3 regions of the Planococcus lenghuensis genome follow, and region 1 is predicted to be linked to each of the others. Evidence: predicted binding sites of a transcription regulator. Region 1 holds the regulator's gene; each other region holds the start of a gene.
The links. The regulator Rex, encoded in region 1, represses fermentation and respiration genes when NADH is low (regulators of the CRP and FNR family bind a similar motif). The targets are predictions, from matches to a motif close to TTGTGAAATATTTCACAA.
Positions count from the first base shown of each region.

Region 2: a site for Rex is predicted at 2,328-2,345, ahead of B0X71_RS14945 (AtpZ/AtpI family protein). Genes of this name have one in related genera too.
Region 3: a site for Rex is predicted at 2,289-2,306, ahead of B0X71_RS20955 (cytochrome c oxidase subunit 2A). Genes of this name have one in related genera too.

Region 1 covers NZ_CP019640.1:518,668-528,599, forward strand. The annotation lists gene B0X71_RS21715 (GNAT family N-acetyltransferase) at 1-37, shown strand, start outside; tRNA gene B0X71_RS02825 (tRNA-Asp) at 147-222, shown strand; gene tsaE (tRNA (adenosine(37)-N6)-threonylcarbamoyltransferase complex ATPase subunit type 1 TsaE) at 339-791, shown strand; gene tsaB (tRNA (adenosine(37)-N6)-threonylcarbamoyltransferase complex dimerization subunit type 1 TsaB) at 788-1,486, shown strand; gene rimI (ribosomal protein S18-alanine N-acetyltransferase) at 1,479-1,934, shown strand; partial or broken gene tsaD (tRNA (adenosine(37)-N6)-threonylcarbamoyltransferase complex transferase subunit TsaD) at 1,927-2,945, shown strand; gene B0X71_RS02850 (ABC-F family ATP-binding cassette domain-containing protein) at 3,403-5,337, opposite strand; gene B0X71_RS02855 (redox-sensing transcriptional repressor Rex) at 5,466-6,101, shown strand; gene B0X71_RS02860 (RNA-guided endonuclease TnpB family protein) at 6,320-7,336, opposite strand; gene B0X71_RS21515 (hypothetical protein) at 7,293-7,418, opposite strand; gene tatA (twin-arginine translocase TatA/TatE family subunit) at 7,643-7,831, shown strand; gene tatC (twin-arginine translocase subunit TatC) at 7,845-8,621, shown strand; gene B0X71_RS02875 (CPBP family intramembrane glutamic endopeptidase) at 8,649-9,398, opposite strand; gene groES (co-chaperone GroES) at 9,594-9,878, shown strand; gene groL (chaperonin GroEL) at 9,909-9,932, shown strand, end outside.
Region 2 covers NZ_CP019640.1:2,946,039-2,955,970, forward strand. The annotation lists gene atpF (F0F1 ATP synthase subunit B) at 1-152, opposite strand, end outside; gene atpE (F0F1 ATP synthase subunit C) at 547-774, opposite strand; gene atpB (F0F1 ATP synthase subunit A) at 831-1,547, opposite strand; gene B0X71_RS14940 (ATP synthase subunit I) at 1,577-1,948, opposite strand; gene B0X71_RS14945 (AtpZ/AtpI family protein) at 1,949-2,173, opposite strand; gene B0X71_RS14950 (hypothetical protein) at 2,717-2,962, opposite strand; gene wecB (non-hydrolyzing UDP-N-acetylglucosamine 2-epimerase) at 2,969-4,087, opposite strand; gene upp (uracil phosphoribosyltransferase) at 4,106-4,735, opposite strand; gene B0X71_RS14965 (bifunctional diguanylate cyclase/phosphodiesterase) at 4,841-7,015, opposite strand; gene glyA (serine hydroxymethyltransferase) at 7,114-8,349, opposite strand; gene B0X71_RS14975 (TIGR01440 family protein) at 8,336-8,932, opposite strand; gene rpiB (ribose 5-phosphate isomerase B) at 8,945-9,382, opposite strand; gene B0X71_RS14985 (low molecular weight protein arginine phosphatase) at 9,486-9,920, opposite strand.
Region 3 covers NZ_CP019640.1:1,948,798-1,958,729, forward strand. The annotation lists gene B0X71_RS10030 (FixH family protein) at 246-992, opposite strand; partial or broken gene B0X71_RS10035 (SAM-dependent methyltransferase) at 1,182-1,511, opposite strand; gene B0X71_RS10040 (DUF4256 domain-containing protein) at 1,477-2,022, opposite strand; gene B0X71_RS20955 (cytochrome c oxidase subunit 2A) at 2,450-2,605, shown strand; gene B0X71_RS10045 (cytochrome c oxidase subunit II) at 2,649-3,116, shown strand; gene B0X71_RS10050 (cbb3-type cytochrome c oxidase subunit I) at 3,138-4,835, shown strand; gene B0X71_RS10055 (purine/pyrimidine permease) at 5,510-6,817, opposite strand; gene B0X71_RS10060 (GtrA family protein) at 7,025-7,537, opposite strand; gene B0X71_RS10065 (DMT family transporter) at 7,753-8,178, shown strand; gene B0X71_RS10070 (Crp/Fnr family transcriptional regulator) at 8,191-8,856, shown strand; gene B0X71_RS10075 (DMT family transporter) at 8,868-9,353, shown strand; gene B0X71_RS10080 (DUF4334 domain-containing protein) at 9,420-9,932, opposite strand, start outside.

The sequences.
Region 1 (9,932 bases):
CCAAGTGAAAGAGACATGGATGCTCGGAGAAGAGTGAGAGGAAAGTTGAATTCCTTCCTACTTTTCATGAAAAGCCTTGCAGAATTATACGGAAATGATATAATTAGATTTGTCGCTTACATGCAATGAAGCAGTAAGATATGAGAGGTCCCGTGGTGTAGCGGTTAACATGCCTGCCTGTCACGCAGGAGATCGCGGGTTCGATTCCCGTCGGGACCGCCATTTATAAGAAGAGATTGACACAGCGCAGATGCTGTGTTTATTTTTTTGAAAAATTTTTGAATCCCGGAGGAAACTCCGCTACACTATGAACAGAATCGCTAAAGGGGTTTTGTGAAATGATTTATACGCTGAACGTACATTCGCCGGAAGAAACAAAAGCAATGGCTGTGAAGCTCGCTTCATTTCTCAGCCCGAAGGATTTGATTACTCTAGAGGGCGATCTAGGTGCCGGCAAGACCACGTTTACAAAAGGGCTGGCACAAGGACTCGGCATTAGCCGCAACGTCAATAGCCCGACATTCACTATTCTGAAGCAGTATGAGGGGCGGCTGAAGCTGAATCACATTGACGCTTATCGTTTGGAAGACAGTGATGAAGATATTGGCTTTGATGAACTGTTTGAAGAAAATGCGGTAATTGTCGTGGAGTGGGCGCAATTCATTGAAGAATATCTGCCGGCAAAGCGACTGGAGATCCGGATTGCCCGTGAAGCAGGCGATACCCGCCGCTTCTCGTTTCATCCGTTCGGTGAGCGATATGAATTTCTCTGCAAGGAGTTAATGAAATGATTTATCTTGGCATTGACACATCCAATTCACCGCTGACTGTCGCGCTGGTGAAAGATGGTATAACTTTAATAGAAGAAACTTCAAACCTGAAAGTCAATCACTCCCTGACTGCAATGCCGGTCATTGAAGAGTTGCTGAAGCGCGCTTCGCTTACTCCCGACGAATTGACGCATATTGCCGTTGCAGAAGGCCCCGGCTCGTATACAGGCGTCCGGATTGGCATGACGATTGCCAAAACGTTGGCTTGGACATTAGACATTCCGCTTGTTCCAGTATCGAGCTTGAAAGTGCTGGCAGCGAACGGTGAAAAGTTTGCGGGTATAATTTGTTCAGTTATCGATGCAAGGCGGGGGACTGTATTCGCCGGTCTGTACAAAGGAACAGATTTGCAGCCGGTTGCTGAAGAGCGCCATCAGGAGCTGGCTGATCTGCTGGCTGAATTACAAGAGCTGGATGAGCCGGTTCTATTTACCGGACCGGACATTGCTTTACATGAAGAAGCGATTCAGACAGTTCTGAACGGACAGGCGCACTTCATTGAGCTGGATCGCCGCCTTCCCCGGGCTTCTGTGCTTATTCGGCTTGCCCGGCAGGAAGCAGCAGTGGCGGCACATGAGGCAGTACCGGAATATCGTCGGCTGGCAGAAGCGGAAGCAAAGTACTTACAGGCTCAGAAGGGTTCAGCCAATGAGTGAAAATGTGATATACCGGGAAATGACAGCAAGGGATATCGGACAAGTGTATGCCATTGAGCTGCAGTCTTTTACTATTCCTTGGACGCGGGATGCCTTTTATCATGAAGTCTTCTATAACGATAATGCGCTGTATCTTGTTGCGGAAGCCGATAAACGGGTTGTCGGTTATTGCGGAATGTGGCTGATCCTGGATGAGGCCCATATAACGAATGTGGCGATTCTGCCGCAGGAACGCGGCAAAAAATTGGGGGAAGGCCTCATGCGCGCTGCCATCCAAGCAGCGAAAGAGCAAGGGGCCCGGCATATGACCCTTGAAGTCCGTGTCAGCAACGAAACAGCACAGAATCTATACAGGAAACTCGGATTCATTGAAGGCGGAGTCCGAAAGCGCTACTATACAGATAACTACGAGGATGCACTCGTGATGTGGGTGACTTTTAATGATTAATGATAGATATATACTTGGGATTGAAACCAGTTGTGATGAAACAGCGGCATCGGTTGTGAAAAATGGGACTGAAATTATTTCTAATGTGGTGTCGTCTCAAATCGACAGTCATAAACGCTTTGGCGGAGTTGTGCCGGAAATTGCTTCCCGTCATCATGTGGAACGCATCACAATGGTGATTGAAGAAGCCCTTACGCGAGCGGGCATGAAGCCGCGCGAACTGGACGCTGTGGCAGTCACGGAAGGACCTGGCCTCGTCGGCGCATTGCTGATTGGGGTAAATGCAGCAAAGGCGTTTGCGTTTGCCAATAGTCTGCCGATTATGGGTGTTCACCATATTGCCGGTCACATTTATGCCAACCGGCTAGTCCAGGAGATGGAGTTCCCGCTGCTAGCACTTGTTATTTCAGGAGGGCATACGGAACTTGTATATATGAAAGAACATGGCAGTTTCGAAGTGATCGGTGAAACCCGGGACGATGCGGCGGGGGAAGCGTATGACAAAGTCGCGCGGTCTCTGAACTTGGCTTATCCAGGCGGACCGCATGTAGACCGGCTTGCACAGGAAAGTGCAGAAGCGGTACAGTTTCCGCGGGTCTGGCTGGAGGATGGTTCGTATGACTTCAGTTTCAGCGGACTGAAATCAGCTGTACTGAATCATCTCCATAATACCGCTCAGCGGGGGAAGAAGTAAATCCGGCGGCAGTGGCCTGCGGTTTCCAGGAAAGTGTTGTGGAAGTCGTAACGGCTAAGACAGTGCGGGCTGCCGAACACTATAATGTTAAACAGGTAATTGCAGCCGGCGGCGTTGCGGCCAATAAAGGACTTCGTTCCGCGCTGACTGAGCAGTTCAGCAGTAAAGGCATCCCGTTTTATATCCCGCCGCTGCCGCTCTGTACGGATAATGCGGCAATGATTGCAGCAGCTGGTGCAGTGATGTTTGATAAAGGCATCCGCAGCACTATGGCGATGAACGGCCGGCCGGGACTGATTCTAACTTCGTGGCAATAGAACGGATTTTCCATTTACATTCAGTAAACGGAAAATCCGTTTTTTTCACTTCCGTTATGTATTCTATTAATAGAGAACATTTGTACTTATACACATTTTGTGAATAACTTGTGAATAACTTTTAAGCCTTTATGCCTAAATTCTATATATTGTGTCAAGCATTTTCTGAAAAAATGTGTATAACCCTATCTTTTCCTGTGGATAATGTGGAAAACTCTGTTGATAGCTGATTTTATAACAAGTTGCCTGTGGATAACTTTTCGGCAATAAAAAATTTTTGAAAAGGTCTTGACCCATATATTGAGGTGGTGTCTTGGCAAGTAGTGATTGGTGGGGGAGGAAGGGCCGATTTGTACGGAAATAAGTAGCTTGAGGGAAGAAAAAAGATGGATTTTGAGCAGAATGGGGGTATTGACGGTGAAAACCATCAAAAAAACTGCATGCTGGGTGCATGCAGTCAGTCTGTAAATTGTTCCAATTCTTCCTGAAGTTCCACCCAGCGCTCTGTCTGCTCGTCGTGTGTAGTTTTCAGCTGTTCAAGTTCCTGCTGCAGCGGCAGCACGCGCTCATGATCCTGAAACACTTCAGGCTCACAGAGCTGGAGTTCCACAGCAGCAATCTGACTATCGAGTTCTTCGATTTCAGCTTCGATGGCTGTCAGCTGCCGGCTTAGCTGCCGCTCCCGTTTCTGCTGCTCTTTGTCGAGACGGCGGGACGTGGCGGCTGGAGCGGTGGCAGTCTGCATAGTTTCCTCTTCCAATGCCAGAAGTTCTGCTGCTTCTTGCTTTTTCTCCAAATAATAATCGTAATCCCCGAGAAATTCTTCTGTTCCTTCAGGAGACAATTCCACGACTTTAGTGGCAATGCGGTTCATGAAATAGCGGTCGTGTGACACAAACAAAAGCGTACCCGGATAATCGATCAATGCCGCCTCAAGCACTTCTTTGCTGTCGAGATCCAAGTGGTTGGTCGGTTCATCAAGAATCAGCACATTCGCTTTTTGCATCATGAGTTTAGCAAGCGCCACCCGGGCTTTTTCACCCCCGGATAGCGAAGCGACAGACTTCAACACGTCGTCACCGGTAAACAGGAAACTGCCGAGAATCGTCCGGATGTCTTTTTCGGGCGTCTGCGGATAATCATCCCATAACTCATTCAGCACCGTTTTATTGCCTGCTAAATTGGCCTGTTCCTGTTCATAGTAGCCGATTTTCACGCCGGTGCCGAACTGAACAGAACCATTGAGCAGCGTATCATCACCGACCAATGCCTTCAATAGCGTCGACTTGCCGACCCCGTTCGGGCCCACCAGTGCGAGGCTGTCCCCGCGATACAGCTTCAGCGAGACATCTTGAGTCACCGGTTTGCCTTCATAGCCGACAGCAGCATCGTTGACCACCAGGACGTCATTGCCGCTCTGTCTGGCAATCGTGAAGCCGAAGCGGGCTGATTTTTCATCGCCTTCCGGTGCATCCATCCAATCGGTCTTCTCGAGCACTTTGCGCCGGCTCTGGGCCAATTTTGTCGTGGAAGCCCGCACAATATTGCGCTGCACGAAATCCTCCAATTTGGCCTTTTCTTCCTGCTGCTTATCGAATTGCTTGCGGTCCAGCTCATACTGCTTCGCTTTTTCCGCTAAGTAGCGGCTGTAATTGCCGGTGAATTTCTTTGTGCGGCGCCTGGATACCTCATAGACAATTGTGACGACCTGGTCGAGGAAATAGCGGTCGTGCGATACGATCAGCAAGGCACCCGGATAGCTTTTCAAATACGATTCGAGCCAGCGGAGCGTTTCGATATCCAAATGGTTCGTCGGCTCATCAAGGATGAGCAGCTGGGGCTTTGCGAGCAAATGCTTTGCGAGCATCAGCCGGGTTTTCTGACCGCCGGACAGGGAAGCGACCGGCTTGTCATAGTCTTCCGGGTAAAACTTCATGCCATGGAGCACAGCGCGGGTATCCGCTTCATACTGATAGCCGCCTGCATCCTTGAAGGCATGCTGCAGGGCATCATATTCAGCCATGACTTTGCTGTTTTGCACCGGATCCCCGTAGATATCCGGGTCTGCCATCTGCATTTCAAGTTTCCGCAGCTGGGCTTCCTGACCGCGAAAATGCTCAAACACAGTAATCATTTCATCCCATACGGACAATTTGGAATCAATACCTGAATGCTGTTCGAGATAGCCGATGGATAGATCTTTCGGTATGATCAGTTCACCGCTGTCATATGACAATTCACCGGCAATGATTTTCAATAATGTCGATTTTCCGGCACCGTTCCGGCCGACGAGTGCAACGCGGTCCCGGTGCTGAACTTCCAATTTGGCGCTGGCGAGAATTTCTTCCGCGCCGAATGATTTCTGGATGTTATTCACTTGTAAAACGATCATCCGGTTCACCTCGATTCTTTTTCAAGTTTAGCCGAAGTATTGCCGGTCTGCAACGGAGCGGCTTTACAGAACAGGGTGTGTCGGGTAAGATAGTAACGATTTGAACCAACCGCAGGAGGGTGTTTTCCTTGTATGAAGTTCCAAAAATCCCACAGGCGACTGCAAAGCGCCTGCCGCTGTATTACCGGTTTCTTCAGAACTTTTCGAATGCCGGCAAAATCCGTGTATCCTCCCGTGAACTGAGTGAAGCAATGAAAATCGACTCGGCGACGATCCGCCGGGACTTTTCACAATTTGGTGCATTCGGGAAAAAAGGGTACGGCTATGATGTGCAAGAGCTGCTGCAGTTTTTCCGGAGCATTCTGGACCGGGATGAAGCCACGAATGTCGCGCTGATCGGGGTCGGAAGTTTAGGCAGCGCCTTTTTAAAATATAATTTCCATCGCAATCACAATACGAAGATTGTGCTCGCATTCGATACAGGAAGCCCCCATGCAGGGGAGAAACGGAGCGGTATTTTCAGTTTTCATCCGGATGTCCTTGAGGAAAAACTGATTGAACACAGCATCGAACTGGTCATTCTGACGGTGCCGGCAAAAGCCGCACAGCCGCTCGCAGACCGGCTTGCCGGTACGGATATTAAAGGGATTCTCAACTTCACACCGGTGCGGCTTGATGTGCCGGACCGAATCCGGATTCATACAATCGATTTGTCTGTCGAACTGCAGACATTAATTTATTTTATCCACCAGCAAGAGACGTGACATCCTCTCGGCACTGAAGTACCGAGCTTCCAGTGGAAACACCTGAACAGGTGTGGGGGCGGCTCACTCGGGCGGAGCGCCTGTCTCGCGACAGTCGCCGTGTTGGTCCATTTCTGACCCGCCGTCGTCATGACCGCCGTACCTCGTGCCATGCGAGGCTCCCATGTCGGATCGTACCGCATGGGCACCTGGTCTATCACGAAGGACACGATTCTTCGCTACACCGCCAGGCTCGTGCGTGCTGCGATGTTCGCCGCGGCGTTCAAGTCCGCGTGGTTCGTGTGGCCGCATTGCCGGCAGCTGAATTTTTCCTTCTGCCGATTCGCCTTTTCTGCGTGGCCGCACCGGAAACAGGCCTGACTTGTTTGGTACGGGTCGATGTCCACGACGGGAATCCCGAACTTCGCCGCCCGTTCCTTGATAAACTGCTTCAGCTGATAAAACGCCCAGGAATGGATCGTTCGGTCCGCGCGTTTCTGGCTGCGGCACGTCGTGCGGATCGCGTCCAATTGTTCCAGTTTGATCAGCGGCGAATCGAATTGCCGGGCGAAATCGACGATGTCGTTTGCGAGCTTTCGGTTGTAGTCGTTCATCCAGCGGCTTTCTTTTTTACCTGTGCGTTCGATGGCACGCGGTGCCTTTTTCTGACCGAGAGAACGGCGCAGGGAACGAAAGTGACGGCGGATGTATCCGATCTCTTTGCCCGAAAAGAATTGGCGTTTTCCGCTGATGGGTTCCGAGAGAACAGCCACATGGCGAAGGCCCAAATCAACACCGACGGATGTGCAGTCGGCTTCGATGATCGTCTTATCCTGCAGATCGGAACTTGTCTGGATCGGGATGGCGGCATACCAGTCCCTGCCTTTGCGGAGCAGCGCCATCGTTCCGCGGAATTCCCGGTTGTCCTTTGTGAGGAACGGGAAGAACGTCTTCACGTCGGCGCTTTCATGTACAGGCAACGCTTTTTTGCCGGTGTTGCTCGTGAAGGCGATGTGCCAGCGGCCGTTCTTTTCGACGCTGTTCCAGTTCTGGTTATTGATGCTGATCCCGAGCGAGCTTCGGAATGTCGGCAGTTTCTTCGCCGCCCCGTTCTTGAAGTCCGCGACCGCTTTCCTGGCGCGTCGGATGGCTTCATTCCGGATGGCGGATTTCAAATCGGCCGTCACGTTGGCGGATGATAGTTTTTCGCCGTTATGGAGCCGCCCGACGCATTCGTTCACGCAGGAAGGAAGCATAGGCTTTCTGCTCGTCGATGAATTGCTTGTGCTTTCGTTTTGTCAGGGTCTTCAGCCGAACCAGAATCGTTTTTGTGGCCATATTGTTTTTCACCTCCCTGCTTCCAATATACCAAACATATGTTCTAAAAATCAGCAACAAGCGATAGTTCCACAAAGAACCGTTGGCATTCATCACGTCAGTGAAATAACGTGCATTCTGCCAATTTATTCGTAAAAACGTCACATTTGCCAAACCGCTGCAAATAGCCAAAGCTGCCCGTATACGGTAGAATGAAACCATACTGTTAGGAGGTGTCCGTTATGATGCCAGGCCCGCTTAGTTTGATTATTATTGCGATTGTTGCCCTGATCATCTTCGGTCCAAAGAAACTGCCTGAATTCGGAAAAGCATTCGGTTCATCGCTGCGTGAGTTCAAGAATGCCACCAAAGGGCTGATTGACGACGAAGACGAACCAGTGAAGAAGAAAGACGACCAAAAAGAAGTAAAGTAAGGATGTCATGTTAATGAAGCAAAACGATATGACGCTGGTCGAACACATAGAGGAATTGCGAAAACGGCTAGCGATCATAGTCGTTTTCTTTCTGTTGGCGCTTGTCGGCAGTTTTTTCCTGGCAGGTCCGCTGATCGAATTCCTGCAGTTCAACGACCATGCGGAAAATCTGGAGCTGAACGCGTTCAAGATCACCGATCCGCTCCGGATTTACCTTCAAGTCATGATGGTGCTCTCTCTCATTATAACGTCCCCGGTCATTCTGTATCAGCTGTGGGCATTTGTCAGCCCGGGGCTCCTGGATCAGGAACGGCGGGCGACACTGAGCTACATTCCATTTTCCGTTCTGCTGTTTCTCGGCGGAATCGCTTTTGGCTATTTTATCTTGTTTCCGTACGCCATCGGGTTCATGCTGCAGATTTCAGACAGCATGGACATCGTGGAAACGATCGGCATCACCGAATACTTTACGTTTCTGTTCCAGATGACCTTGCCGTTCGGTGTGGTATTCCAGCTGCCCGTGCTGATGCTGTTCCTGACGCGACTCGGCATCCTGACGCCGATGCAGATGGTGAAGTCACGCAAGTACGCGTATTTCATTCTTGTTGTCGTTGCGGCGTTCATCACACCGCCGGATATCTTTTCGCATCTCATGGTCACCGTGCCACTCATCCTGCTGTATGAAATGAGCATTGTGATCGCCCGGGCCGGCTACCGCAAATTCCTGCGGGCCGAACAGCAGCAAGTAATCGAAGAACAACAGGAAGAGGCTGTCCTCAAACGCGGATAAACGCGTGAGGGACAGCCTCTTTTTTCATTATTGCAGCCGCTGAATTTCCTCCAGCTGCCGCATGAAATTTTCAATCCGGTCAATGTTCAGCTGAATGAGCATAACATAACTGTTTAAGAGCACATGTGCAATGATCGGCGTCAGGAGCCGCTTTGTCTTCTGATACAGGAATGCCAGAATCAGACCGGTGGTGAAATACAGCAGCAGGTGAACGAATTCCATATGGACGGCAGCGAAGGCGAGTGCACTGATCGCTGTGGCGAGCCAGAAATTCATCGTCTGATTCAAGGAGCCGAAAATGACACGCCGGAAAATCAATTCTTCCAGAATCGGGCCGAACAGCACGACGGCGATGATCATGATGGGTGCAGCCGCCGCAACCATTGCAATACTGGCTGTATTTTCAGAGCCGGGTTCAATGCCGAAAGCCACTTCAATGATAGCGGCAAGCGACTGACCGACAAGGAGCAGGAAAAAGCCGAGCACACCCCAGCCGATGGCAGCCCAGATACTGGATTCTTTACCTTGCCAAATATCAAAGAAACGCTTATCGCGGAAAATCAGGAAAATGATGACGAGCAGACCAAGCCCGAACGTGATGAATGTGACCCAGCCGGCTGCTGCAAACCGGGCAGCTTCCGCGCTCAATTCCTGGCCAAGAAAATAATTGTGGAGCGGGATAATCAGGAAGATTCCCGAAAGCTGGGCGATGAAATAAACAAGCAAAACATACAGCGCCGTGCGCCGTTTCCGTCTGGGAGAATATTGTTTAGCCATGTGTGATTCCTTTCCTGTCTAAAGTTCTTTTCTTTCATTGTAGAGGTTTCACAAGAGAGCCGCAAAGATAAAAAATTTTTCAGCTTCCCGCTTGCAAATGGAGAATGAAATCAGTAAACTGATAATTGGATTAGCACTCACGACTAAAGAGTGCTAACAAACTTACATTCATTAATTTTGAGGAGGGTGTTTCAATTGTTAAAACCATTGGGAGATCGTGTTGTCATCGAGCTCGTCGAAGCGGAAGAGAAAACTTCCAGCGGAATTGTCCTGCCGGGTTCAGCCCAGGAAAAGCCGCAAGAAGGAAAAGTCATCGCAGTCGGAGCCGGTGCGTTGCTGGATAACGGACAGCGCGGTGAAATGGAAGTTAAAGAAGGCGACCGGATCATCTTCTCGAAGTATGCAGGAACTGAAGTGAAATCTGACGGCAATGAATATTTAATCTTACGCGAAAGTGATATTCTCGCAGTACTCGGTTAAGAATACGAACCAAGACAGGAGGAATTGAACATGGCAAAAGAAATTAAATTCTCA
Region 2 (9,932 bases), 1.3 Mb from region 1:
ATGCCCATGAGCGGTCCCCATGCAAATTTCTTCAACAGCCACATCAACACGAGGAAAATCGCCAGTGTCGCCAGAATATCTCCAACATTCAGGAATTCATGATGTTCTGCTTCCACTTCCACCGCGCCGAATACGAGATGATCAAAAAACACGATTGTTTCACTCCCTTCAAGAGCTCTGAATCCTAGTCAGTTTATAGTCGGATTGTTGTTTTCAAAGGTAAAATATGCAAAGTTTTTTCTTACTGTCCAGTTCCGCCGCCCAGCTCCTCGGGGTCATAAGTCGACCCGCTGCGGAAATCAGGATTTCCTGCGCGTTTCGCCTTATGCCTGTCGGAGCTTGCATGGCCGGCTTCACTTTTCTTACTTGTCCAACTTGTTCGCCAGACCGTACGCTGATTTCGCACCCTCCTCCGGAAACAGGTTTCCGGGTCGGCCGCTCCAATCCGCTATCGGTCTACCGGCTCACTTTGCTTTCCTTACTTAAACGCAAATGGCGAAAGATTTGCACTCCGCCATTTACGTCCTGCTGTCCAATTGTCTCTTATTACTCAGCGTTCATAACGATGAACGCGATAACTGTTGCGATGATCGGAAGGGCCTCAACCAATGCAACCCCGATGAACATTGTTGTCTGAAGAACGCCGCGTGCTTCTGGCTGGCGGGCGATACCTTCAACTGTTTTAGAAACGATAAGTCCGTTACCGATACCTGCGCCAAGTGCGCCAAGACCAACTGCGATTGCTGCTGCCAATAAACCAAGTGAACCTGTCATTATTAAATGTCCTCCTCAGGATAAGTAAATTTTGCTCTTAGAGCAGTTTATATTTATTAATGGTCATCTGCAACTTTATGTGAGATGTAGACCATCGTTAACATAACGAAAATAAAAGCCTGGATCGATCCGACGAAAATTGAAAATCCTTGCCATGCGAGTGTCGGCAGGATAGCTCCCAGGAAACCGAGCGCTCCGGCACTGGCCAGACCTGCAAGAAGTCCCAGCAGGATTTCCCCTGCGAAGATGTTCCCGTAAAGTCGGAGACCGAGTGTAAGTGTGTTTGCGAATTCCTCAATGATCTTAATCGGCGTGAGGAACCACATCGGCTTGGTAAAGCTTTTCGCATAAGATCCGAAGCCGTTTGCCTTGATGCCGTAGTAATTGCTCAAAATGATGATCATTGCTGCGAGTGTCAGCGTGACGCCCGGATCTGCCGTTGGTGATTTCCACCACAGGTAGCCGTCGACAACGATTGCAAAAGGCAATCCCAGCATGTTCGCCACGAAAATGAACATCAGAAGCGTAATTCCGAGCACGTGGAGGCTGCCGCCTGTTCGCCAGTCCATGTTGCTCTTGATGATGCCTTTTACGAAATCCATGATCCATTCCATGAAGTTCTGCATACCGGTCGGCTTCAACTTCAGGCTGCGTGTCGAGATCAACGCAATCAGAAAGACGATGGCCGCTGCGATAAGCAGCATCAGGACATTAGATAAGTTAAACCAAATGCCTGTACCGGGCAGTTCCCATGTTGGAGACAGATGTTCCACGATAATTTCACCTCTCTTTCCCCTTTGCGTTAATGATGCCGCACCTGATGGATGATCCGTTCTGTCAGCAACAGAAGGTATGGAATCATCAGACCTGCCGCTGTACTGATCAAGTCAAGATGTTCGGCGAACGTAATCGCGAGTGCGACTGCCGCCACACCTGAGGCAAACCGGATGGCAGTTCCGAGTGAACGGACTTGCGATCCTGCTGTCACCGCCCGATCAAACTTTTCCAATCGCCGCTTCAATATCCAAAAGTTATACAGACCGAATGCCGTACCTAGAGCAAGCCCTGCAAAAACAGACGGGTACGGGGTAAATCCCCACCCCAGAGCAAAAAGCGCCAGGATAAAAAATACCATTTTCTTGAGCTTTTCGTAGATTTCATGAAAATCTGACATTCACTGTTTATCTCCTGAATCGAATTTTTGAACGGTGTACATCATTGCTGCTGCACCGGCGGCAACGCCTGCAAGCAGGAAGATGATTAGAAAAAGTGGGGCGGTTCCGAGTTTCTCATCGAACCACATTCCTGCGAATGTGCCGATCAGAACGGACCCGACAAGTTGTGAGAGGATGGCACTGTAAAGCGCCATCGCTTGCAAGGGACGGTTTGGTGGGCGCATGTTACCCCCTTGAAATCCACTGGAAATCCAGCAGTTTTTTCAACTGGCGGAGCATCGCATCAGGTCTCCTACAACAAGAAATTTATGTATGAAAACCCTGTCATGCATACCCTTTGTAAGCATACAATAGGGGCAAAATCATGTCAATCAACTGAAGTGAAATTGTTCACAAGCGACATGCGGCTGTCATATTCCCGACAAATTTCACGCCAGCTGAAAATCCGGCTGTGGAGGAGGAACTGAGGATGGTAACAATATGATAATTGTAACACAGTTTGGAATGGGGTTTAGCAAATCTTTTTAATTCAATTAAGAAACTTCTTCCAGATGAGCGGCGGGCCGGGAAATTGAATGTTCATGGCTTTTGGAGGGAAAAAGCGGATTAAGATGCGTGTTTTCTAATGAAATATTCATTTTACATCCCTCTCCTCCTGGCTTCTGGACTGACTGCCATGAATTTATGATATTGGGGGAAACAAGGCGACAGGGAGCCCAGGCATATTAAGAGCTGGTGAACGTTCTTTAAGAACATCTGAATACACTTTAAGCCTCCACCTTTTCTTGCTGGCTTGATTTATTGATGTGGATCTGCTGTTTCGAATAAAAAACCGGGACACCAAGGGGCGAATGCTCTTTAAGAGCTGGCGAGTGCTCTTTAAGAAAGATTGAATGCACTTTAAAAACCGGCGAATGCTCTTTAAAAGCTGGTGAATGCTCTTTAAGAAAGACTGACTGCTCTTTAACCTCCACCAATCTCCATAAAAAAAGATGACCCTTGTTCAGGGTCATCTTCCTTTATTCGTTCCCGAAGTATTTATGCAAAGCTTCGACGATCCGGCGGGATGCCTGGCCATCTCCATAGGGGTTGGAGGCATGGGCCATTTTGGCGTACTCTGTTTCGTCGGTGAGCAACTCGGTCGCCATCCGGTAGATTGTTTCTTCGTCGGTACCCGCGAGTTTCAAGGTGCCGGCATCGATGCCTTCCGGACGTTCGGTCGTGTCACGGAGGACGAGGACGGGCTTGCCGAGCGACGGCGCTTCTTCCTGGATGCCGCCGGAGTCGGTCAGGATCAGGTATGACCGGGCCGCGAAATTATGGAAATCGAGCACTTCAAGCGGCGGGATGAGATGGATGCGCGGGTCGTTGCCGAGAATTTCGTCCGCCACCTCCCGTACTGCCGGGTTCAGGTGCACCGGATAGACGACTTGCACGTCGCCCTGTTCTTCGATGAGGCGTTTGATCGCTTTGAACATACCGCGCATTTTTTCGCCGAGGTTTTCGCGGCGGTGGGCGGTAAGCAGGATCATGCGGTCATTCCCGATTTTATCAAGTACCAGGTGTGCGTAGGCATCGCGGACAGTTGTCTTCAGCGCGTCGATGGCGGTATTGCCGGTGACGTAGATACGGTCGGCGGGTTTGTTTTCCGCCAGCAGGTTACCTGCTGATTTCTCGGTCGGCGCAAAATGGATATCCGCCAGCACGCCAGTCAGCTGCCGGTTCATTTCTTCCGGATACGGTGAATATTTATTGTGCGTCCGGAGGCCGGCTTCCACGTGTCCGACTGCGATCTGGTTATAAAGCGCAGCGAGGCTTGCCACGAATGTCGTCGTCGTGTCGCCGTGGACGAGGACGATGTCGGGCTTCGCTTCCTGCATGACACGGTTGAGTCCTTCCAGGCCGCGGACTGTGACATCCATCAATGTCTGGCGGTCTTTCATCATGTTCAGGTCGTAATCGGGTTTGATGCCGAACGTGTCCAGCACCTGATCGAGCATTTGCCGGTGCTGTGCGGTTACAGTCACAATCGATTCGATGGTGTCCGGGTGTTTTTGCAGTTCAAGGACGAGCGGAGCCATTTTGATGGCTTCCGGTCTCGTGCCGAATATGGTCATTACTTTCCGTTTTGCAGTCAAGCGGTGTGCACCTCCAGTTTATTTCGTACCGTACAGCCGGTCGCCTGCATCGCCGAGGCCCGGTACAATATAACCTTTTTCGTTCAGCTTTTCATCGAGGGCGGCGATGTAGATATCGACATCCGGATGCGCTTCCTGCAATACTTCCACGCCTTCCGGTGCTGCGATGAGGCACATGAACCGAATGCTGTTTGCGCCGCGCTTCTTCAGTGAGTTCACTGCTTCGACGGCAGAACCGCCGGTCGCGAGCATCGGATCGACGAGGATGAAGTCCCGCTCTTCAATATCCGACGGCAGTTTGACATAGTATTCGACGGGCGTGAGCGTTTTAGGATCCCGGTACAGGCCAATATGTCCCACTTTCGCTGCCGGAATCAATTTCAGGATGCCGTCGACCATGCCAAGGCCGGCTCGCAGAATCGGTACGACCCCCAGTTTCTTGCCGGCGAGCACTTTGGCGCTGGCCTGCTGAACCGGCGTCTGCACTTCGATGTCCTGAAGCGGCAAATCGCGGGTGATTTCAAACGCCATGAGCGTCGAGACTTCGTCAACCAGTTCACGGAATTCTTTCGTGCCCGTCTTAACGTCACGGATGTATGTAAGCTTATGCTGAATAAGCGGATGATCGAATACATATACTTTTCCCATTGGGTTTCTCTCCTTTTTGTTGCGTTATCTTATACAGTATAACAGTTTTTCATTGTCCGTCAGCCCTTAAAACAGGTAAAACCGGCCCGTTGAACACGGTCCGGTCTATAATTCATCCGCTTCTTCCACCGGGAGCGGCCGGTAGAAATAATAGCCTTGTCCGACCGCGCAGCCGGCATCCAGGAGAAATTCACGCTGCGCGTCCAGTTCAATGCCTTCTGCCACGGGTGTCATTTTCAGGTTCCCGGCCAGTTGAATGATTGCCCGGACAATGGCCTGCGTTCCTTCTTCTTCAAGGTTCAAAATGAAAGAGCGATCAATTTTGATTTCAGAGACCGGCAGCATCTGCAGGTAACTGAGCGATGAGTAGCCCGTTCCGAAGTCATCGATCGAGCAGGCAAACCCATCCTGCTTGAGCTGGCAGAATACGCGGATGGCCGCATCGAAATCTGTGAACCCGATGCTTTCCGTCAATTCGAACCGGATGAGTTCCGGCCGGATGCCGGCGAGCGTCACCAGTCGCTTCATGTCTTCCGAGAATGTGCAATGGAAGAAATGATCCGCTGAAATATTGACCGCCACCTGCCGAAGACAAAGTCCGCGGTCCTGCCGGCTCCGCAGCCATTCGAGCACCTGATTCAACATCTGCTGTTCCAGCAAGCGGATTTTCCCGGTCCGTTCAGCGGCTGAAATGAACACATCCGGTGATACGTGACCGTATTCAGCGGAGTACCAGCGGGCCAACGCTTCAAAACCGATCACTTCCCCGGTCGATAAATTCACTTTGGGCTGCAGGTACATCCGCACTTCTTCCCGCAACAGTGCAGGCGTCAGTTCCTGGGCCAGCTTCTGTTCCTGCAGCAGGTGTTCGTTCCATTCCGCATCGAAAAAAACAACAGCCTCTCCTGGCTGCTTTTTCGCTTCAGACAATGCACTGTCAGCAGAGCGCAGCCATTCCTCGATGTTTTGTACAGCTGCCGCCAGCGGCACCACCCCGACTTTCACGGTTGGAAACAACCGCATATCCGCCACTTCAAGCGGCTCAGTCAGCACTTCTGAAATCTTTTTCAGGGCCCCATCCATCCCGGCCGCTTCAACATCAGAATAAAATGAAAGTGTCGCACCCGAAAAGCGGGCCGTGCAATCCGCAGCCGATAAGTGCAGCGCACCGAGCCGCCTGCCCAGCTTCCGGATCAGCGTATCGCCGGCCCGATGCCCGTACTGGTCAATAATATCGGGATACTCCAAGATGGAAATGAAGGCGATGAACCCAGTGGAATTGACCACCCCGCGTTCCTGGAGCTGATCGAGAAAGAAATGCCGGTTCGGCAAATCCGTGCCGGGGTCTTTATAAGACAGACGGAGCACTTCCATTTGCTGTTCCCGGTAATTGACAGCCAGTGTGATGAGCGGACTGATTTGGCTGATGAATTCAAGTTCTTCCGGCGATGGCGCATGCCGGGAAGAAAAATAAATACCGAATGAGCCGAATACCAGCTGTTCCGATTTAAAAATCGGCAGCGACCAGCAGGAGTTGAAACCGTAGCCCATTACCATGTCTTTCAGCGATTTCCATAACGGGTCGGTACTGATATCTTCTGAAATCACGATCGTTTTCCGGCTATATGCCGCACCGCACGATCCGATTTCGCCATCCGCCCGCTGCCCTTTTACCGCCTGCAGCAGTTCATCCGGCAAGGAATTCCCAGCACCGACTTGAAAGCGGCCGTCCCGGTCAACCGTCAGGATGGAACAGGCGGTCCCCTGCTCGAAAAAAGATTCCACTGTGTCACAAATTTTCTGCAGGAGATCGGCAAGCGGCGCCCCGGATTCAATCCCTGTGTACATCGCCCGCTGCAGGCCGACGAGTGCTTCCGCCTGTTTGCGCCGCGTGATATCCTTGGCAGCCACAATTGTGAAGAGAATGACATCCGACTCTCCGAATACCGGCTGCAGGGTCAGCTCGTTCCAGCATGGACGCCGGTTCTTATAGCAGATCATCCGTTCAAATGTACCAGCCTCCCCTTGCCGGATCGCGCGGCAAAGGTCCGCAGCATCAGCCTGGTCAATGTTTTCTGTCCCCAGAAATCGCGCCGGCAACCCGACGATTTCTTCAAGGGCATAACCGGTCATGGCACAGTAAGCGTCATTCGCATACACGACGGGCAATTCTTCCCGGTGCGGATCCACAACGCTGAAACTCGTGTGGAAACTCTCCCCAAGCCGGCGGAGCCATTCAATTGTCGCTTGCTGTTCGTTGCTGATTGCCTGCAGCTGCATCGGGCGTCTCTCCTTAAATTAACCATAGGCTTCAATTATAGTTAATGGAAAAGACAAAAAAACACCGCCGAAAATCCTATTTTCGGCAGTGGTGGTTTTTACTTGTAAAGCGGGTAATTCGATGTAAGGTTTGCAACCCGTTCCGCAGCTTCTTTCTTTACGTCCCCGTCTTCCGGATTCTTCAGAATCGATGCGATGACGGCCGCGATTTCCTGCATCTCCGCTTCCTTGAAACCGCGCGTTGTAACGGCGGCTGTGCCGATCCGGATGCCGGATGTGACGAATGGGCTTTCCGGGTCGAACGGAATGGTATTTTTATTCGTCGTAAGGCCGACTTCATCAAGCGCATGCTCTGCCACTTTACCCGTAAGGCCGAGTGAACGGAGGTCGATCAGGAGCAAGTGATTGTCCGTGCCGCCAGAGACGATATCGATGCCTTCCGATTGGAGTGCGTCAGCCAGCGTTTTTGCGTTTTTTACGACTTGCTCGATGTACGTGTTGAACTCCGGCTGGAGCGCTTCGCCGAACGCGACTGCTTTCGCGGCAATGACATGCATGAGCGGGCCGCCCTGAATCCCCGGGAAAATCTTTTTGTCGACTTTCTTCGCGAATTCCTCTTTGCAGAGGATCAGACCGCCGCGCGGGCCACGGAGCGTTTTATGGGTCGTGGACGTCACAAAATGCGCATGCGGCACCGGATTTGGATGTACGCCTGCTGCCACGAGCCCGGCGATATGCGCCATATCGACCATCAGGTAAGCGCCGACTTCATCTGCAATTTCACGGAATTTCGCGAAATCCAATTGACGCGGATAGGCACTTGCACCAGCAACGATGAGTTTCGGTTTATGCTCCAAAGCGATTTGACGAACCGCTTCATAATCGATGAGCTGCGTTTCTTTATCGACGCCATATTCCACGAAATTGTACTGAATGCCGCTGAAATTGACCGGACTGCCATGCGTCAGATGCCCGCCGTGCGACAGGTTCATGCCGAGAATGGTATCGCCCGGCTCAACAGCTGCCATGTAAACGGCCATGTTCGCCTGTGAGCCGGAATGCGGCTGAACGTTGGCGTGGTCGGCGCCGAATAATTTCTTTAACCGGTCTCGGGCGATATTTTCCGCCACATCGACGAATTCACAGCCGCCGTAGTAACGCTTGCCCGGATAACCTTCCGCATACTTATTTGTCAGAACAGATCCTTGCGCTTCCATGACGGCTTCTGAAACAAAGTTCTCCGAAGCGATCAGTTCAATATTCGCTTCCTGCCGATTTTTCTCGGCCTGCATTGCGTCAAACACTTCCAGGTCCTGCTGCTTAATCAATTCCATCTCCATGTCTTTTCCCATGCCCCTCTCGTAAATGAACTGCTTCACGGTCATATGCAGCGCGGGCTCCGCCAATCAGCTTCGGCCGGGTCTTTGCTGCCGTAATCACCGCTTCCCCTATCAGTTTAACAGAAGTGCGCACCGGAACGGCGACATGTTTTAAATGCATGCCGATCAGCGTCTGGCCAATATCGATCCCTGCATGCGCCTGAATGCTTTCCACAACGACCGGGTCTTCCATGACGCTGTACGCATGGGCGCTCATGGAACCGCCTGCCCGCGCAACCGGAATAACGGTAACTGGGTCAAGGTTGAATTTTTCCGCCGTTTTCCGTTCGACCGTCAACGCCCGGTTGATATGTTCGCAGCCCTGAAACGCAAGATGAAGGCCATGCTTTTTCGCAAAGCGTTCCAGCGGTCCGTACAGGCTTTCCGCTACATCGAGTCCGCCGGCCGTGCCAATGCGTTTTCCGACGATTTCTGACGTCGAGCAGCCGACGACGAACAGCTGCCCTTTGCGGAATTCCATGTGCCTTTCCAATTCATCCAACACTTCAGCCAGCTGTAATTCCCAAAGTGTATCCATGCTGTTCACCTCTCAGCTCTCCAGTGCAGTTACTTTGGCGATCCGCCGTTCATGCCGTCCGCCTTCAAATTCCCCTTCAAGCCAGGTGCGGGCGATTTCCCGTGCAAGCCCCGCGCCGATCACCCGTTCACCCATCGCCAGGATGTTGGAATCGTTATGTTCCCGGGTCACTTTTGCCGTGAATACATCGTGGACAAGCGCACAGCGGATGCCTTTGACTTTATTGGCCGCGATCGACATGCCGATCCCTGTGCCGCAGATCAGAATGCCCCGATCAAATTCACCGCCTGCCACGCCATCCGCCACCGGTTTTGCAAAATCCGGATAATCGACGGAGCCATCATCCTGCGGTCCGAAATCTGTATAATCAATGCCCATTTCTTCGAGCAGGCTGATGATTTCTCTGCGGAGATTATTGCCTCCGTGATCTGATGAAATTGCTATATTCATTTTCTGTGCCTCCGTTTCGGTTTGGTTACGTCCAGTTTACCATTTCAGCCGTAAAAAAACATGCAGGCCAATGCGGCATGCATGTGAAATACTGAAGTCCATTCTATTGATTGTCCAGCCGTTGTTCCAGACCGGCCAGCAGCCCCTTCAGCTCCCGGTACGTCTCTCTGTACTGCGACTCGGAGCCGCCGTACGGATCGGACACATCATGTTCTTCCCCGTACACATATTCCTTCAGCGTGTATATTTTATGCCCGGCACCCGGATAGCTCCGGATGAGGGCATCTTTATGCGCTTTCGTCATGGTGAGCACCAACGTCGCCCAGTCGATATCATCAGGTGTCACAGAGCGGGACTGGTGATCCGTGTCGATTCCTTCTTCCGTCAGAACATTCCGGGCATGGCCGGAAATCGGACCGCCGCCCGCGAACAGACCGGCAGACCGGGCATCCATGCCATCGAGTTGTTTGGCTTTCAGAATCGCTTCCGCCATCGGACTCCGGCATGTATTTCCGGTGCAGACAAAGAAAATATTCATGGTGTCATCCCC
Region 3 (9,932 bases), 1.4 Mb from region 1:
GCATTCCAGCAAATAACAACTGTCTCCGCTGATCTAATGATGATGAATCACATACTCCGGTTGGTTCTGGATAAACATCAAATACGGTTGATGATCCGGATTTTGGGTCAGTATGCTGATCATCGCATGAACAGGATAGCCCCGTTTTCTTTTATCCATTTTTGTCTACGAGAATTCTCTTTTAATTTATTTCGAAAAAAAGCTGGACACTGAAAAAGCGTCCCAGTTATCCAGCCATGCCTTAATTATTCCAAAACTTCGATCACCGTCTCGGTGTGTTCATGTATACTGTCACTATCTTTCATGACATGGGTTTGCACTTGGTACGTACCCGCTTCCGCAAATGTCACTTCACCCGTGTAGGCTCCCTCTTGTTCTGTCAACTTCACCCATTCATGCTTTTCAGCGCCTTCTCGCCATAACTCCAACGAGACGTCCGCTCCTGTCAGCTGCACTTCCCCGCTTTTCGCATGAACGTTGAATATCGCCGGTTCATTCAACTGGATCGCTCCGGGCTCAGCCAGGTGAATAGTGACTGTGCCATGGGCGTCATGACTGTACGGATGCGCAGTTTCTTCTCCCAGTGCAGGTTCCGGGCCGCTGACTGTAATCGTGGTCTCCGGCATTGTATGCATATCTCTTGCTGTGACGTGAGATTGGATATGATAGACGCCGGCTTCGGCAAACAAGGTTTCAGCAACGTACACTCCTTCTCCCTCGTGACCGGCCGTCAGGAGATTGCTGCTCTCTTTCTCTTCCTCCTGCCACACTTCGAATTCCACCTCATCCGCACCTGTGACAGCTTCTGTTCCTTGTGTCACAATTGCCGTTAACTCAACGGGTTCATTTGCAACAACGGTTTCTTGAACTTGCAGGCTCACTTCAAGCGGTTCCGGCAGTGAAGGCTCAGCCTCCCCCGCACCAGTGGACTCTCCTGAGTCGCATGCAGTCAATACTGCTGCTGTGAATAAAAGCGGTACAAGTTTTTTCATGATTTTATTCCCTTCTGACATATGCTGGTAACTATTGGATGACATTAAGTTCCTGTCGTCCGCATTCTAAATTACCTGTCCTGCATTAATCCAACCATAATCGTACGCTTTGCAAGAACCGGTTACAATCGCTTCAAGAGCGGATTTGTGGCTATGAATCGAACTTTTCGTCTTACACAGCAGTCTTCATTACTTTTTTTGGCAAACGACCATGTTGAATCTGAATGGCGGCTTGTTTTCCATATTCTTATGCGGTTCCAGGATTTCCGATACTTCGATTAATCCGTAATGGCCAAACGCTTCCTTGATGGAATTGGCATCATAGAAATACATTTTTACTCCTTCATAGACCTCGAAATAATCCTTGCCGAGCTGTGTGCCTTTTCCGTACATCGGGGCTTCTTTCGAAATAGCCGTGATCACCAAATAGCCGCCCGGCTTCAGCTGATCGTAACAGTCCTTGATGAATTTACTCCGCTCCTGCTCATCCAGTAAATGAATGAGCCCATGGCAAAAGATACACGAAGACATGGCCGTAGCGCCGGTCGCAAAATAACGCTCCGCCCCGTTCCCGAATGTCCGCAGGGGTCTGTACCCAGCTCGAAGTTCTCACATCGAATTCCTCCAGCTGTTGCAGCGTTCTGTACTGTTCTTCGGTCAGCAGCTCAATCCCCATGACCATTGCCATATCCACCGCCGAGTTTTCAGGCTTATGTTTTTTTCTCGATTCCAGTGCTTCCCGGTCATAGCAGACACTTCTGCGTCCTTCCGGGCTCTCTTTCGAGCAGTCGCAAAAAAAGATTCCGTTTTTATGTCCGTCCAATTCGATTACGTCCGGTTCCCCGCCGGTTTTCTCCATTTCGTGAAGAGACCATATTTTTTCGGCATTTGCTTTCAGCTCCTCTACCACTCGGTCCCAAACAATACCGCTGTGGCGGTGCCTGTTTTTCCCAAACCGGATTTTAAGTGTGCGGAGTAATTCTTCACGCTGCTCCACAGTCAACACCTGGTCATTACTGATGTCAGTCATTCGTCTTCCCTCTCCCGTCCACTTGAATTGGCATGTTCCCGTTATCCGCCTTCTACCTGATATGGCATACGGTCAGCGATCATTTTGAAATTAACAGCGTTTTTAATATGACTCCCCCTAATAAAACATCTATCTAAGCAGACGGGTAAGTCGCCCCTATAGTTCCACACCGGATTCTGGGGAACCGGCGACAAAGAGAGATGTTCGATGTGCTTTGAATGGGATAACATTGTTTTTTCATTGGTTTAATAATTTTTTACGCATTAGTGTGATTTATTTCACATCTCCCGCTTTTTATTGTGTGTATTCTAAATTTAACGAAAGAAAATTAGCAATTGCTATTTTTATTCCGGGATTGATGGAAGCATCTGCATGAAGAACGGTTCCGAATCAGTCCTTCCATTCACCGAGAAAGGGGGCCAAAACAATGAGCAAGTCTATCCGCAAGCAGCTCGGTATAGACAGACACAGCACCGCAGAAGAGTATTCATTGAAAGGAACGTTTGTATCTGTCCTGATCTTAGCGGCAGTCATGATTGTTTCCTGGTTCGGCATCATGGTTCTTTTTTTAGACCGGCTTTAAATCTGTATGGAATAAAGCGTTAACAGAAAGGAGTTTCTGAGCTATGCGCATTCACCATTATGAGAAACTTTGGCTTATGATCGGGTCTTTTATCCTAATCATTTTCTTATCCATTTTAGCCATTCAAACATTTTTTCTGGATATGGGCCCGCCGAGTCATGCACAGACCATTAATCCCGAAACGGTCCGGGAATCGGAACTTTTTGCTAACGCCGCTTTGACTGAAATCGGCGAAAATGAGTATAAACTTGCCATAATCGCTGAAATGTTTGCTTTCCGGCCAGGCGACCTGGAAATCCCGGCCGGCTCGACTGTCCACTTCACGCTCGCATCGCCGGATGTCACCCATGGTTTTAAAATCTCTGACACCAATGTCAATGTGATGGTCGTCCCCGGCCACATTTCTAAAGTAAGCCACACATTTTCAGAGCCGGGTGAATACTTAATTTTATGTAACGAGTACTGCGGTCTTGGCCACGAATATATGGCAAACACCATCACTGTAAAATAACCAAAAGAAAGTTGGGATCTTATGGCGCACGTATCTGAACTACCCACTCGTCCGACAGGAAAAGTAGTCGACCGGGACACCACTACCCGAATTCCAATAGAAGATGTCCGTTTATCCGCCGCCAATTTATCCATCGCATTTCTTGCGCTGTTATTCGGCGGGCTGGCGGGATTGCTGCAGGGATTTGTCCGAAGCGGCTATTTGGAGCTTCCTTCCTGGATCAGTTATTATGCCTTGCTGACGGCGCACGGTGTTTTGCTTGTGTTAGTGCTGAGTTCATTTTTCAGCATCGGTTACTTGTACGCAGGCACTTCAAAAGTGCTCGGGGGGCTCCATCCTAAAACCATCGGGTTCGGCTGGGCCGGTTTTGCCCTCATGTCGGTCGGAACTGTTACCGCTGCCTTCTTCATCCTGGCTGGCAAAGCGAATGTTCTTTATACGTTTTATACACCGATGCAGGCGCACCCTTGGTTTTATGTCGGATTGTCGCTTATCGTCGTCGGCATCCTGCTGAATTGTGTGGGGATGTTCATCACGTATCAGAGCTGGCGTAAAAACAATCCCGGAAAACTCACACCACTTTTCGCGTTTTTCTCCAATGCCGTGTTTGTGCTGTGGGTCTTCGCCTCGCTGTTCATCGCCGTATTCGTCGTGGGACTGGTCATTCCTTGGGCATTCGGATGGGTTCCGACCATCGACCCGATGATCGGCCGTACGCTGTTTTGGGCATTCGGCCATACACTCGTCAATATTTGGATGCTGACGTCGATTTCTGCCTGGTACGTCTCAATGCCGAAAATCATCGGTGGAAAAGTATTCAGCGATTCGCTGGCGCGGGTTGCCGTGGTGATTCTCGTTGTCGCCAACGTCCCGGGCGGCTTTCACCACCAAATCCTTGATCCGGGCTTATCGGTCGGATTGAAATTCCTTCACGTTATCCAGACGTTTATGATCATTTTCCCTTCCCTCATGACCGCATTTGCGATGCTGGCAACGATGGAATGGGCCGGACGGGCAAAAGGCGTGACCAGTTTATTGGGCTGGTGGAAAATCCTTCCGTGGAAGGACGCCCGTTTCTTTGCGCTGATAGTCGCCATGTTCGCTTTTATTCCGGCGGGCCTCGGTGGCATCATCAACGCCAGCAATCAGATCAACCAAGTCGTGCATAACTCCATTTGGGTGACCGGCCATTTGCACTTGACCGTCGGAACGACCGTCATGCTGACGTTCTTCGGGGTTTCCTATTGGCTGGTTCCGTTCCTTAGCGGCCGGAAAATGACGAAAGTGCTTAATCGGCTGGCGATTGCCCAGACCATTATCTGGGCCAGCGGCATGCTGATCATGTCCGGTGCGATGCATATAAACGGATTGCTGGGCAGCCCCCGCCGTACCGCTGATACCACATACGGGGGTCACAACGCAGCGGCGGACTGGGCATTTTACGAAATGTTCATGGCCCTGGGCGGAATCATCTTATTCGGCGCAATTGTCCTGATCGTCTATATTTGGACACAGCTGGCATTTTTCGCTCCGAAAGGCGAAACCGACTTTCCGATCGGAGAAGATTTCAGTGAAAAAGATGCATCTCCATTGTTCATGGATCGCTGGTCCATCTGGGTGACACTCGGTGTCATTTCCATCGCGATCGCTTACGTGATCCCGCTATTCGATTTCATTTCCGGGCATAACCCGGGCTCACTGCCGTTCCTGATGTTTTAAACCGGAAATCGTGTCAAATAGAAAGAGGAGCCAAATCCATTGGCTCCTCTCGGACTGTAAATAAAAGATTTTTAATACAAAAAACTGCAAGTGGATAGTCTTTTCCAGTTTTAAAAAACTTGATGAGTCAGAAAAGAACGCCCACCCTTTCCGCGAGGCCCGCAGGAGCGGGTCAGGAGACCGAAGCGACAGGACGTCGCGCCCTTCGCCCCCCTTCCTCTCAAGCCTCCTCGTCCTGAAGGAACTCGGGGATCTCGGCAGCCAGTTTTTTCGCAGGAAAGGCAGGACCGAAAGTATTGAGGGCACCCTTTGCGACGAGCTTGCGCGGGAGCACACAGGTTTGATGGGGCGTTTTTCCTTTTCTTCTCCTAATCATTCTTAAAGTGAGAAGCAACTCGAAAGCTGGTCAGCTTTCCCTAAAGGATGAAAGGGACGGATATCGCTGCATAGGTCAATACCCTTTTGGACCTGGACCAGTCGAAGCAAAACCTGTGAGACTCCAACGGGAGAGCGGACAAGGCGAGACCCGGCAGGTCGCATTGCGACCGAAGCGGCTTGCCGTTCGCCCGCGGAAAGCGAGCAGGTTTTGCCGACTGTTACTGGACACGATGTCTTTATGCAGTTTGCACGGATTTTTCTACAAGCTGAGAGGAGCCAAGTCCATTGGCTCCTCTTCATTTCGTATAAGACGTTTCTTCTTTATCTTTCCATAACTGCTCGATTATGATGACAAGCCCGGTACCAAGCAGCAGTCCATTGCTCACCAGATTCTGCACGATTCCCGGCAGATCGGCGAAGACTTCCGGCGGCAGGAACATCGTGCCCATGCCGATCAGATAAGCGACGCCGATGATGGTCACTTTTCTGGAATCCAGCGTTGTCATCGATACATTATTGATCGCGAGACCAACCAATTGGACGAACGAAGCCATCAATGCGGCATTGGCTATCGGTGACGGGATACTGGATACCAATGCGACAAGCGGCGGGAAAAATGTCAGTACGATCAGCAAAGCAGACGCATAAATAAATGGCGCTTTCCGCTTCTGTCCCGTTAATGCGATGAACCCCGCAGACGTCGCGAGCGGCACATTCGCGATGCCTGAAAACATGCCCGATAAGCCGGTGCCGATTCCTGAAAACGTAGTTCCCCGGTCGACTTGCGCCCGTCTGTCTTTTGGTTTAATATCTAAAGTCTGATTGACCGCCACGATGGACGCGACAACATTTGAAATGATGATGACCGCGGTGATGAAGGCAATGGGAATCATGCCGAAATTAAATGTCGGCATGCCAAACGCCAAGACTTCCGGCACTGCGAACACACTCACTTCCCCTTCCGTGTCTTGTCCCCCGACGATAAGGAGATACGCCACCCAGCCAATGACGATGCCGATGAACACAGCATAACTGCTCAGCCAGCCCCGGGCGAAAATTGACAGCCCAAGCACCAGGAAGAATGTCAGGAACGCAAGCGCGGCATCCATCACCTGGATGGTTCCTGCCCCTTGCTGCAGGCCCAGCATCCCTTGCAGGAAGGTACCGCTAAGCTGGACGGTCAGCAGGAAAAAGAATGTGCCTGTGACGAGCGGCGTAAAGATCGGAAGAATCTTCTGCGATATTTTAAATACGCCAAACAGCAACAGGAACAGCCCCGTCAGCATCATCGTCGTCTGCAGCGAACGAAGCGTTTCTTCCAGCGAAGTGCCGTCCTGGAGTCCGGTAATCGCCATAACGGAAAAAATAGAGATCCAGATGCCGGCCGGCCCTTCCATAATCGGCAGCTTATGTCCGAATAACCCCTGCAGCAAAGAAGCCACACCAACGACGAAGAATGTCCGCTGCATGAGACCGGATAACTCGATAAAATTCATTTCATAGATTGCGCCGATAACAATCGGCAGCGCTACGGTACTGGCGAGCAAAAAAATGAACCATTGAATGGTTTCCATTGTAGTGTTTGTAAAAGCTTGCTTGTTCACTGAAAAGCTCCTTAATCAGGTAGTTCGTCCAAACAAATGAGCGACTTGTGCATTATACCACCAATTTCCGGACTGCCGAAGAGTTTTTCATTGCTGATCCGGTCATACCGCAGAAATCGCACGTTTCTTCTGATACTCCCTGTTTTACAGGAGCCGGTTCAGCTATCCGCCGATTTTTCAGGCATTCCGCCGTTGGAAAGACAGCAGTCACTGGTCATCTTCATTGCGCTTCGACTTCTTCCAGCCCTGTGTGCCTGGCGCGGCCCCGGTTTCCGTCGGCTTTTGGGCAGCTGTCCGGAATACGAGGTATTTATTAAAAAAGAAACTTGCTTGAAAAGAAGCATACATCGACAGTCCCTTTGCAATGTTTGTATCAATCCAGCCCGGAAACCAAGAAAGTCTCCCCAAAGCCCAGAGACCGGCAAGAAACACCAGATTGGAGATCAGTAAACTGACAGCTGCCTGTCCGATATAGGGGATCAATTGTTTTCTGCTTTTCTTTACTTTGAAGGTATACTTTGCATTCCAATAATAACTGTTCGATACAGCTGCCGTATAGGCGATCGTATTGAACAGGGCCAGCAGGAACGGATCCGTGGTCGGGAAAAAAATGAGCAGGGCATTCAGTACGAGCAAATCCAGCCCCGCACATAAAATCCCGATCAGCCCGTAATTCGCAAACTGAAGCAGCCCTTGTTTATTCCGTCTGAAAAAAGACATCCTCCCACCACTCGCTGAATTTGACGTTTTTATCCGGTATTGTTTAATATGGCCGCTCATCCAGTAAGACGGAACACAGCGACAACAGGATTTATTTTCAGTTTAGTGGAAAGATCTTTCAATTGCGAAGAATCGGCGTGATAATGGGACATATGTCCTTTTGGGGTTGTGCCACACATTGTACAGTGATCTTAACGAAAGGTGCGTGAAGCGAAATGAAAGGTATTTTATTTGCGCTGGCCGGCGGGTTTTTTCTGACGTTCCAAAGTGCGGCAAACGCCACGATCAGCATCGGAATCGGCACGTGGCAGGCAGCGGCAATGACGCAATTCACCGGTTTTGTGCTGGCCGTTCTGATCGTGCTCCTCTTGCGGGATCAGTCATTCCGGGAGCTCCGTCACGTCTCCCCGCTATACGCATCGGGGGGCATGCTGGCGGCCATTGTGCTATTCAGCAATATGACGGCAGTTCACCGGATGGGCGTTACGCTGACGATCGGTGTTTTCCTCATTGCCCAATTGATCTCAGCTGTCGCCATCGACAGCAAAGGCTGGTTTGATATGACTAAAAAGAAAATCGGCCGCACACAAATCATCGGCGTCGTACTGATGATTGGCGGGGTCATTGTACTGAAATGGTAAGGAGGCAACGAAATGGATGAACGCATAGCCCGCTACCTTAAGCAATTCGGTTTGACGGATTTGTTCCCTGTGCATGTCAGGCAATTGATGCACATAAAGGCATATGCAGGCGGAGAGCGCTTATTCACCCAAGGCGAAGAAGCGCATGCGCTTTATCTGCTCGTCGACGGGAAACTTAAAATTTCCATGCTTTCTCCTGAAGGGAAACGCCTGATTGCAGCATTCAAAACACCGTTTGATTTGGTCGGCGATATTGAATATGTACAGGCATGTCCGCTGATCAATACAGTGGAAGCCGTCACGGAGACTCAGGTGATCCGGATTCCCTTCCCCGTTCTGCGGAATGAAATGGCAGATAATGCAGCGTGGCTGCAATTCCTGCTGGAAACCATCACCCGTAAATTCGAAGTGCGATCACGGGTGATGAATTTCAATCTTCTCTACGCAGTCGATGTCCGCATCGCCAGTTACCTGCTGTCCATGACACCGGACCGGGCTGTGATCGATTCCACCTCGCTTGTTGATATGGCGGACTTGATCGGCACAAGCTACCGGCATTTAAACCGCGTCTTGGAACAATTCGAGCAAGCGGGATGGATCACGAAAAAACGCGGGAAGATCACCATTTATAACCGGGAAGCTCTCTTGGAGCAGGCCGGTCATAACATTTACGAGTAGGAGGAAATCAAATGGCCATCGGAATTTTACTTGCATTGGTTGGAGGCATACTTGTCTGCCTCCAAAACACCTTCAATGCCAACGTTAAAAAACAAGTCAGCGTCTGGTCTACGACCGCACTGGTGCTGGGACTGGGATTTGCAGCCTCGTTTGCAGCCGGACTTATGTTTGAAGGTACCGGATTATTCGTGTTTGATGCCGAGCCGTGGTTCTGGTTCAGCGGAATCGTCGGAATCGGTGTCGTCGTTTGTGTAACGCAGGGCGTACAAATCCTCGGCCCGAGCCGCGCCATTTCCCTCGTCATGGTGTCTCAAATCTTCTTTGGCCTGATGTGGGATACGCTTGGCTGGCTCGGGGTGGAACAAGTGCCATTCACCTGGCAGTCCTTCCTCGGTGTCCTGCTCATCAGCAGCGGCGTGGTTCTGTTTCAATTAGGGCCGAAACTGGAGCGTTCCGCTGTCCCGCAAGGACAACCGGCATGGAAAGAAGTGCAATAAAATTATAATCGATAACGATATGAAACCCCGGGTCCATTGAATGGTCCGGGGTTTCGCTTTTGCTCCCTAGCCAACCCGTTCAAGTATAAAGAAATAAGGCTGCTGCCCTTTCATGTCCATCATGCCAAGCACTGTCCGTTCATCGACTTTCCGGAACACATCAATGATTGGCAGCTGGTCATAAATCATTGCAGCGCTATCTACTCCCCGGTATTCCATCCGCCGGATCCGCGCCCTGCTTTTCTTTGTTTTCAGAAACGGAGCCACTTTCGGCGCCAGCTGCCGGACGAGAATACGTGGAATGAATGAAAACGGAACAGACAGGGGAAGCAAACCCGGATTTATCCTGTAAAGCCGCCGCTCATCTTTCGGGAACACAAGTGGATCGACGGTATCGGCATTGACGATTCGTTTGCCGAACCAGCCGGAAGCCTCAAGGAGTCCGTCCAGCGGATGATCCGTCTTCAATTCCCTTCCTTTCCATAACCCGGTCATAAAATCCACTTCTACTTCGTCCAGCCAGTCAAATAATTGAAGCGCTTCCTTTCGGGATACATTCTGCTGTTCCAGCAGGGTGTC